Linked DNA regions of Stieleria varia. The protein of the gene in region 1 binds, or shares a complex with, the protein of each later gene. Links are inferred from orthologs where the notes say so. Each region holds a gene or a part of one and is shown on either strand. Other genes may lie near its edges.

Region 1 (4,900 bases):
TGCTCCAGGATCCCGACCGCGCCATCCAGATGCTGAGGCACACGCATCGGCTGGACATCTCCGGCTACAGCGTCCAAATCGATCCCGGCCCCGACCATTACGACATGTTTTTGTCGATGTGCCGAATCGCCAAGGCCACCAAAGTCGTGACGCTGACGGTGCCATCGGCGGAACTGGGCACGCCGTTCAACGAGGAAGTCGAGCATTTGCAAAAGCTCGTCGAGCTGGGCGAGAGCGAAGGCGTCCGCGTATCGGTGAAGTGCCAACTGGGTTGCTTGAGCGAAGACCCCGATACCCTGATGGTGCTGTGCAACAACGTCGACGGCTTGGGCATCACGCTGGACCCAAGCGTCTACGTGGCCGGCCCGGCAAAGAACAAGAGTCTGGACAAGATCCTCAAGTTCGTCTGTAACGTGCACTTGCGCGACACGCGTCCCGATGCATTCCAAGTCAGCGTGGGACAGGGCGAAGTCGACTATGGAAAACTGGTCACGCAACTGGAGCGAGACAAGTACACCCGCGCGTTGACCGTTCACATGTCGCCGCTGGAAGACCTGGATCATCGCGTGGAGCTTCGCAAATTACGCCGCTTGCTCGAAACACTTGTGTGACCAATATCCCCCCGGACGAATGCAGCGACGGTCCGACGGACTTTCAATTTCACCCCCAGCGGCTCCAAGTGATCTTGGGCCAGCATGTTTCAAAATCCGCCCGATCACCAACTCGATCACCAACTCGATCACCGGCCCCAACTCCTGCTCGATCACCGCTGAGCCCTGGGCTGGCATACGGTAGGCATCGAGGCCCCGCTCGCATGCAATCGCGGATGGCCGCCGTGCTGGTGGCCCTGTATCAATCACGCCAACCAGATCACGCCGGTCGATGGGTAATCCCGCTGACGCTCAGGCCGCCGACGATGGTCCATCACGGAGGCCAAATCAGCTTGCCGGGCGGCCGGATCGAGCCGGGCGAAACTCCGCAGCAAGCAGCCGAGCGGGAGTATTTGGAGGAATTAGGGCTGCCGCCCCTGACGCAACAATGGCTGGGAACGCTGTCGACCCAGTACGTTTTTGGCAGTGACCACTTGGTTCAACCGCAAGTTGCGATCCTGAAAACGCCCGAATCGGATTGGAGGCCGAACCCGTTAGAGGTCGCCCAGGTCATGGAAGTGCCGTTGGCAGCTTTGGTCAACCGCGAAAACAGAAAAACCATTCGACGCAGACGCAGAGTCCGAGCCGTGTCGACGCAAAACGAACCCGTAAACACCGTTTTGGGATTTCATTTCTCGATCCCGGTCATTTCCGTCGGACCCCATCGGATTTGGGGTGCAACGGCGATGATCCTGGACGAATTGGCCCAATGTTTGCTTCAATGTCAAGCCGATTAGGTTTGCGTGGTTTCCGGTGCCAAATTGACATCAGGCACCGCACTCCTACAATTCACGAGAGATTACGGCAGACATCGACGTTTTAGTGAGCCGACAGCGCTAGCGGGCTGTTGATTTAGTGAGCCGCGACGCGTAAGCGGCCGGGCCTACCGCATTGCCCGGTGCCTTACGGCCCACGGCTCAACCTTGCGTTCCCAATTTCGATTAAATCAACAGGCCACTAGCCGCGGGCTTTATGGTGACGACCCAACCCCGTTCAATGCCCGTGGCTAGCGCCATCGGCTCACAGCAAATCCGTCACGCACCAAATCGACATCCTCGGCTGTAATTACCACATAATCTCCCGATATCGATTTTCAAACCAACTTGGCCACCGCAACTGAGCACCGGCCATTCCCACCTGTTCCCGAGCGAAGGAAGAACGCAATGGCCTCAGATGCCGTGAAAGAATTTACCGACGACAACTTTGACGCCGAAGTCCTGCAGTCAGACGGCGCGGTGCTGGTCGATTTCTGGGCACCCTGGTGCGGACCTTGCCGCCAGATCGCTCCCATGATCGATGAATTGGCTGGCGAGAATCCGTCTGCCAAGATCGGCAAGTTGAACATCGACGACAACCCTGGCGTGGCGCAACAGTTCGGCATCAGCAGCATCCCGACGCTGCTGTTGTTCAAGAACGGCGAAGTCACCGAGAGCTTCGTCGGCGTCCGCCCCAAGGCGGCCCTGCAAGAAGCCCTGGACTCGGCCGCCGTCTGATCAGCGACCCCGCTCAGCCAACCAACGAAAAACGCCGACCTCGCGTCGGCGTTTTTTATGCGCCACATGCTGTCGGCGAACGGGAAACGAGTCACTCCTGTGTGTCAGTTACAATGACTCTCCCCTAATCGCCCCACCTTGACCGGAGAAACTCATGAGTCAGCCGTTTCCACGTCGTGTCGCACTCAAAACCGATGAAGATGTCCGCGCTGACCGGACCACTTGGCGAAAAAGACAACCACGACATCGAACTGTACATCCAGAAAGACAGCGACTGGAAATCACTTGGCATCGCGACGTTGGACGGCGACGCATGGACGGCAACCTTTCGCATCCCCAACTGGGACGAAAAAACCGAAACGCCCTACATGCTGGTCTATCGAGAGACTCACCCCAGCGGCGTGGTCACCGAATCGATCTGGACGGGCAAGGTCAAAGCCAACCCAACGGGACGACCTCTGCGTCTGGGCGCGTTAACTTGCCAAAACGACTACGCGTTTCCGTACGAACCGGTTGCAAACAACTTGGTCAAACTTGATCCGGACATGTTGTACTTCTCCGGCGACCAACTCTACGAAGGACACGGCGGATACGGCATCATCCGTGAGCCGGCCGACCGCGCGATCTTGAACTACCTCCGCAAGTACTATCAGTTCGGCTGGGCGTTTCGCGAAGCGATGCAGGATCGACCGACTCTGTGCTTGCCCGACGACCACGATGTCTTTCAAGGAAACATTTGGGGCGAAGGCGGTAAGCCGATGGACATCAAGACCGGCGGTGCGTCGTCCAACGGCGGCTACATCGAGCCGGCTCGCATGGTCAACGCGGTCCACAAAACCAACTGCGCCCACCATCCCGACTTTGCCGATCCCAATCCCGTCCTCCAAGACATCAGCGTTTACTACGGAGACATGGTTTACGGCGACGTTAGCTTTGCCATCATCGCTGATCGACAGTTCAAGAGTGGTCCGCAGATGGTGGACACCGGCAGCGGACGTGCCGACCACCTCACCGATCGCGATATCGATCCGTATAAACTCGACAAGCCGGGTTTGATTCTGTTGGGCGAACGTCAAGAAGAATTCTTGCGTCAATGGGCGTCCGACTGGCGAGGCCACACGATGAAGGTCTTATTGAGTCAAACCGTTTTCGCCGGTGTGGCAACCCATCACGGTGGCTACAACGGATACCTTGTCGCCGACCTCGACTCGGGCGGCTGGCCGCAGACACCACGCAACCATGCGATCCGAATCGTGCGCCCCGCCATGCCCCTGCACATCAATGGCGATCAACACTTGACCTCACTGACTCAGTACGGCGTCGACAAACAACGCGATTCCAATTGGTCGTTTTGCACACCGGCGATCGCCGCCGGGTATCCTCGCTGGTGGCGACCAGACGAAGTCGGCATGCCGCACGAGCATCGCCCGAAACACGGACTGCCCCACACGGGTGAATACCTCGATGGGCTGGGCAACAAAGTTTACGTGTACGCGGTGGGCAACCCCGAAGTCGGCACCGCAAAGAATCGATACGACAAGGCCCACCAAAAGGGCAGCGGCTTTGGCTTGGTGACGATCGACACAGACGCCAAAACGTACACGCTGGACGCCTTTCGATTCTTGGTCGATCCCACCGACGGCAAGCCTGAGAACCAGTTTCCCGGCTGGCCCGTGACGATCCACCAAAAAGAAAACGCAGGCGAAAACGTGATCCGGTGACGAAAGTCCGCGCGTCCCCAAGCCGGTACACCAGCAGAACCATGTGTCGCCTGGATCGGGTTATACTGCTGTGCTTTCTCTCTCCACCCTTCCTGAAACCATCCCACCTCGATCCCCATTCATCATGAAAACACCAAGACTCCTTTCCATCACGCTCGCTCTCACACTGATGGCGTCGTTCGCCGCCGCCGAAGCACCCACGGGCTCCACCGAAATCTTCAACGGCACTGACCTGCAAGGCTGGACCGCACGTCCACACTTCAGCCCCGTCAAACTCGCGGAGATGCCGGAGGACGAACGCAACGCTCAAGTCGAAAAATGGATGGACGAAGCCAACCAGCATTGGACGGTCGAAAATGGAGAGCTCGTCAATGACGGAAAAGGTCCCTACCTGACAACAGCCAAGGACTACGGCGACTATGAATTGGTCCTGGAGTACAAAACCGTGGCCAAGGCGGACAGCGGCATCTACCTCAAAGCGACACCGCAAGTTCAGATTTGGGACTCGACTGACGAAGGCAAGTTCAACTTGGGCGCCGACAAAGGCAGCGGCGGACTTTGGAACAACAGCGCCGGCGCACCAGGCAAAGACCCCATCGTTCTGGCCGATAAACCATTTGGCGAGTGGAACAAGTTTCGCATCTTGCAAGTCGGTGCCAGAACCTCGGTTTGGCTCAATGACAAAATGGTCGTCGATCATGCGATCATGGAAAACTACTGGGACCGCGCGGCTCCCCTGTTCGCATCCGGCCCGATCGAGTTGCAAACCCACGGCGGAGAAATCCGCTGGCGCAACATTGCGATTCGCGAACTGACGCCCGAACAAGCCAACGAGGTGCTCAGCAGCCACAACAACTCTGGATTCAACAGCCTGTTCAACGGCAATGACTTGAGCGGATGGCAAGGTGCCAACGAGAATTACGAAGTCGTCGAGGGCGCGATCCAGTGCAAAGAGGGCAAGGGCGGCACGCTGTTGACCGACGGCGAATACAAGGACTTTGTCGCTCGCGTCGAGTTCATGTTGCCACCCGGCGGC
Region 2 (5,322 bases), 2.0 Mb from region 1 along the record:
CGCGGACTTGTCCGATGGCAAATCTCTCCAGGAGACAATCTGCGCAGCGAGCCTACAGAGAAACATCGCAGATTTCATCGCCGAGTCAAACCCATGTCCAGGGGGCAACAATTGCTGCAACGCCTTTTGCAGTAACGGTTTGCTGGCCAGGAGTCGACAGCAAACGCTGCCATTTCAATCCATTTATTACCTGGCGTTTACAAACGACAGTCTGTCGGCGAACGCTAAGCGGACACCAAACCACCCGGTTGAACAATGAAGGCGATCTGAGTCAGTCTTTTTGACACTTCTCGCTGATCGCCACCACTGGTTCCCAGGCTCCTGCCTGGGAACCCAATGATTAGCAGGCTCCTGCCTGCCGATCTGCTGACAATTTCCAGACTACTGCATCGTCCAGTCTTAGAACGTGGGTTCGTTAGATGAGCCGTTTTGGCGTTAGCCACGGTTTTCGTGACACAACCGTGGCTAACGCCAAAACGGCTAACCCCAAAATCAAGACCGGATGATGCACTACGCAGATTTTCGCGAGGCAGAGCCTCCATGGCAGTGCGTTCCCAGGCGTGAGCCTGAGAACGAGCGTTCTGCGGGGTGGCGATCAGCGAGAAATGTCGTCTTTTTCGCCTTTTTTCGACGGTACAGATGGCTTCGACGAGTCCTTGCCACCGTTGCTAGAAACGTGAGGCGTATGGACTGGCTTTGAATACGGTGAGATAACTTTGCCGTTGGGAGCCAACGCAAAAGTTTCTTTCAAACCGTGGACAGTTTCGATCGTAAACAGATTGGCGTGAATCATTTGGGCGACTCGCAGTGGGGTACCGTCCAGGACGGTGCCATGGGAAAGTTTGGTCGGTGAAAGCCACGTCCGCCTTGTCCACAAAATCAGCGTCTTGTGGCTACGGCAATATTCGCCCGTAGTTGTCGGGCTCCGGGCTCGAAAATCCCATCAAAACGTCATGTGTTGTAAACCCTCATCGATCAGGACATTTGTGCCGATCATGCATGCCCCAACTGGCGGGTCATGACGATCTTGTCCTTACAACATTATACGCATTCGATGTGAAACAAAGCACCGCAAAAAGCCGCTTAACGATGTTGTGATCCACTTTGGATACACAGTAAGGTCGGCAGCGCTCCGCTCGTTCTTGATCCTCCCCCATCATGAAAATCGATTTTGTTATCACGGAGCTCTTTGCCGGTGGCGCGGAGCGTTGTCTGGCCGAGTTGGCGAGCGGAATGCACGAGCAAGGTGACCAAGTCCGGGTGTTTTCTATCGGCTCGCTGCCGACGGGAAAGAAAGCGGGGTTGGTGGACAAGATTTTGGAAAGCGGGATCGAAATCACGTCGGCGGATGCGAACAACGTCTTGGCGTTTTGGAAAGCTCGTCGTCGTCTGATTGATTGGCTCAGCGTTTCGACACCGGATGTCTGCCAGTCGTTTCTCTTCCACGCAAACTGCTTGACCGCGATGGCATTGCGAGCGATCGGCAAAACCAAGAATGCCGGTTTACCCGACGATACCGAATCCGTAGTTCCCCTGTCGCCGATGCCCTGTTTCGTCGGTGGGCTTCGCGTAGCCGAGCGAAACCGCATGAGGTGCTTTCTGGAGCGGCGAGCCGTATCCAGGATGGATTCACTGGTTTGCGTCAGCGGAGCGGTTGCCCGTTTCGCTCAATCGCATCTTGGTTGCTCACTGGAGCGCACACGCGTGATCCCCAACGGCGTCGATGTTCCACGATTCAGTGTTGCAACGCCCGCCAGTTGGCCCTCCGTCATGTCCTGGGACGCGGACAGCGATGTCGTGCTTTTCGTCGGGCGATTTCATCCGCAAAAGGGGATTGAGTTGCTGCAGTCGCAAATCGATACCATCGCACCCATCGGCAGTCGGCGCAAGTTGCTGCTGATTGGCGATGGACCCTTGCGCAGCGGCCTGCAACGATGGGCGGACCTTGTTGGACCTGAAAGGTGCCAACTATTGCCTTGGCAAAGCGATATTGGAGCTTTCCTGCGAGCGGCTCGCTTGTTGGTCTTGCCCAGCCACTACGAAGGCATGCCGAACGTGATCTTGGAAGCCATGGCGGCTGGCCGCCCAGTCGTGTGCAGTCTGGTGGAGGGCAGTGACGAACTTTTGTCGCATGCGAAGGAGCACCAAAGTTTTCCTGCGGGCGACTCCAATGAGATGATGCGGCGGATCGATGCGCTGCTTGACAATCCGGAATTGGCTGAGCGCCTCGGCGAAGCAAACCAGGCTCGCGTGAGAGCGGATTTCTCCATCCCCTCGATGATCGAGTCTTACCGTTCGCACTACAAGAGCCTGATGCCCAGGTGTCAGCCTTTGCAAGGCTCCCTATAATCCTGGCTCAAACAGAATTTCGGGCCAGAACCCATTCCGATCCAGATTCGCACAACGCATTCGAAAATAAACGCAGTTCGACTATAGGAGTCACCCAGAGCGTGAGCAACGAAATCGAAAAGACGATCATCATTGGTAGCGGCCCCGCCGGCTGGTCAGCAGCCATTTACGCCGCTCGCGCCAATTTGAATCCGCTGCTCTATGAGGGCACCGTCAGACCGGAAATGGTTCCGTTGGGCCAGTTGGCATTTACCACCGAAGTCGAAAATTACGCAGGCTTTCCGGCAGGTAACGTTCGTGCGTTCATCGAGTCGGCGGTTGACAAGGATCGACACTGGAATCTGCCTCCCGCTCCGACCGGGCACGAAAAAGACGGCCAGCCGCATTATGCCGTTCAAGGCACCGAGTTGATGGAGTTGATGAAACAGCAGGCGCTCAACTTCGGCACCCGAGTCGTCGGTGACGACATCGTGAGTGTGGATTTCAGCGGCGACACCCGCAAACTGACCACAGGCAGCGGCGACACAGTCGAGGCACACACCGTGATCATCGCGACCGGCGCACGTGCAAACTACTTGGGACTGCCAAGCGAAGAAGAATACAAGAACAAAGGCGTTAGCGCCTGTGCGGTCTGCGATGGTGCGCTGCCGATCTATCGCAGCAAGCCGCTGGCCGTCGTCGGCGGCGGTGACTCTGCGGTGGAGGAAGCCGTCTATCTTGCGAATCTGAAGGACGCGGCAACGATCTACATGCTGATCCGCCGCGACGAAATGCGCGCTTCCAAAGTCATGCAGGATCGCGCGTTGAACCATTCCAAGATCGAAGTTCTCTGGAATACCGTGGTCGAGGAGGTCCAGGGAGACGGCAAATTGGTCAATAACCTGCGCGTGAAGAGCACGTTGGACGACAGCATTCGCGACTTGACGGTGGGCGGCATGTTCGTCGCCATTGGGCACACGCCCAACACTGCGTTCCTGGACGGTGCCGTCGAAATGAACTCGGAAGGCTACATTCAATGGAAAAAAGCGTTCCGGACAAACACCAGCGCCGCAGGCGTCTTCGCAGCCGGTGACGTGGCTGACGACTACTATCGACAAGCCATCACGTCAGCAGGAACAGGCTGCATGGCAGCACTGGACGCGGAACGTTACCTCGCTGAACTTGAGTGAGTGTAGGATCAATTTCTCGAAAGCTGCAACGCAGATTCAGAATGAGCACGAGGACTCGGGTATCAACACGTCTGCCGTGCTCACTCAATGGTGAGAAAGAAGGGCATGATGCCGAATCCAATGCCGAACAATACGCCCAGGATGTTCGCCGCGAGCACCTGCGGCGCCTTTAATGGACCGACTTGGTAGAACTTTCGTGATTCGTCCTGGTGGGCGTACGCCCAAAAACAAATGGATGCAATGAGATACATCATCATCTGAAAGAATCGTCCGAGCACGAAGCCTTCTGTCATGATCGACCATGTGATGTCCAAGACTCGATAGCTCGTCATGAACGCGTAACCGAAGATCAGGACCTGCCAGGTGAACCAGGACGGAACGAAGCAGGAAATGGCGACGCCAGTATGCAGAATGAACCAAAATACGACGGTAGCAACGATAAATGCAATCGTCGCGTCAGCCATGCCTCCGAGTAAGATGGCCGGATCAATTTGCAGCATGGCAGCAACGCCAACAACCAACGCGATGATGCCACCCATCAGCAAAGCGCCGAGGATATTGAGGACTCCGAGGAAGGTCAATGTTCCAGGGCGTTGTCCAGGCTTCAGGGCTTTCTTCGCATTGGTATCTTCGCCAGCGTATTGCTTCAGCATTGCACTGGGAGCGGCTGCCACAGCTTTTTGAGGGACTCCCGGTCGTGCCACGGCGGCGATTCCGCTCATATCGGTATCGGTCAACTCGGAAAACAAATCGTCGTCCAACCCAAAACCTCCACCGATGGGGGCGGTCGGCTGTTGCGGTCGAGCGACGCGGGCGGGTGCGGCTCCCATCGGTTGAGCGGCTGGTGCCGAAGCCGCTACCGCAGGTGACCCACCGGGAGCCCTTAGTTGCTTGCCACAAGGACACTGCACGACCCTTCCCGCCGCCGTGTCGGGGATGTTGAGAACCTTGGAACAGCCGGGGCACTTGATCTGCATGTGTGGTAAGTGTCGTCGATAACGAGAGTCGAATGGAAAGACCTGCATGGTACTAAATGTCTGGCCAAATCGGGCGAAGACAACATGATGATCTGTTTGTTTTTTCCTGCTGGCATACCGTTTTGGAGGGCTAGCTGGCAAATTCCTGACATCGTCGGGCAACCAACAACTAATTTGATCTGGTCCCCGCCCACCCGGCGTCGCCTACCCACAGGGCAGTCGGGGTCGATTAAGCTACTGCTTGCGTGACGCACGCTCGTCGTTCCAGCATGTTGCTCCCTCCCCATTTCTCCACACTCCCCCCGCCAATTGAAATGACAAAACCTACTCCGAAACAATCGCACAACCCTCGACGTCGACAGTTCCTCAAAGCATCCGCGGTAGCGGCTGCAGCCGGTTCGGTCTCCGGCGGATTCTGGACGGAGCTTGCCCCCGCGCAGTCGACGTCAGCCAACAGCCTGCTGAAAATCATTTGCGTCGGCACCGCTAACCGCGCGTCGGCGAACATCGATGGCGTCAAAGAAGAAAACATTGTCGCGTTGTGCGATGTGGACCAGTTGTATTTGGATCGCGCGAAAAGCAGTTTCCCAGACGCCCGAACGTACCGCGACTATCGCGAGATGATCGCCCAGGAATCTGACAAAGCCGATGCGATCGTGGTTGCGACGGCGGATCACAACCACGCTCCTGCGGCCATGCGAGGCATCAAGGCGGGATTGCACTGTTATTGTGAAAAACCACTGACGCATACGGTGACGGAAGCTCGAAAGATCGCCGAGGCCGCGAAGGAGATGGGCGTGGTCACGCAAATGGGCACACAGATCCAC

What was found.
Region 2: the proteins of trxA (region 1) and Pla52nx_RS16755 are in contact, whole or in part, in a crystal structure (PDB 1F6M), measured with the Escherichia coli proteins. The link is inferred for Stieleria varia from one-to-one orthologs.

Annotation. Positions count from the first base shown.
Region 1 is NZ_CP151726.1:6,961,623-6,966,522, forward strand. The notes cover bases 521-3,478. They hold trxA (thioredoxin), read left to right. Parts: upstream 521-1,813; coding sequence 1,814-2,143; downstream 2,144-3,478. Other genes in these bases: Pla52nx_RS23365 (sugar phosphate isomerase/epimerase family protein), read left to right, coding at 521-611; Pla52nx_RS23370 (NUDIX hydrolase), read left to right, coding at 815-1,387; Pla52nx_RS23380 (alkaline phosphatase D family protein), read left to right, coding at 2,338-3,478. Outside these bases: more of Pla52nx_RS23365, read left to right, coding at 1-520; more of Pla52nx_RS23380, read left to right, coding at 3,479-3,864; Pla52nx_RS23385 (3-keto-disaccharide hydrolase), read left to right, coding at 3,989-4,900. UniProt on the Escherichia coli protein: Participates in various redox reactions through the reversible oxidation of its active center dithiol to a disulfide and catalyzes dithiol-disulfide exchange reactions.
Region 2 is NZ_CP151726.1:4,982,278-4,987,599, reverse strand. The notes cover bases 1,582-4,484. They hold Pla52nx_RS16755 (NAD(P)/FAD-dependent oxidoreductase), read left to right. Parts: upstream 1,582-2,450; coding sequence 2,451-3,518; downstream 3,519-4,484. Other genes in these bases: Pla52nx_RS16750 (hypothetical protein), read right to left, coding at 3,599-4,484; Pla52nx_RS16760 (glycosyltransferase), read left to right, coding at 1,582-2,349. Outside these bases: more of Pla52nx_RS16760, read left to right, coding at 1,159-1,581; more of Pla52nx_RS16750, read right to left, coding at 4,485-4,543; Pla52nx_RS16745 (Gfo/Idh/MocA family protein), read left to right, coding at 4,810-5,322.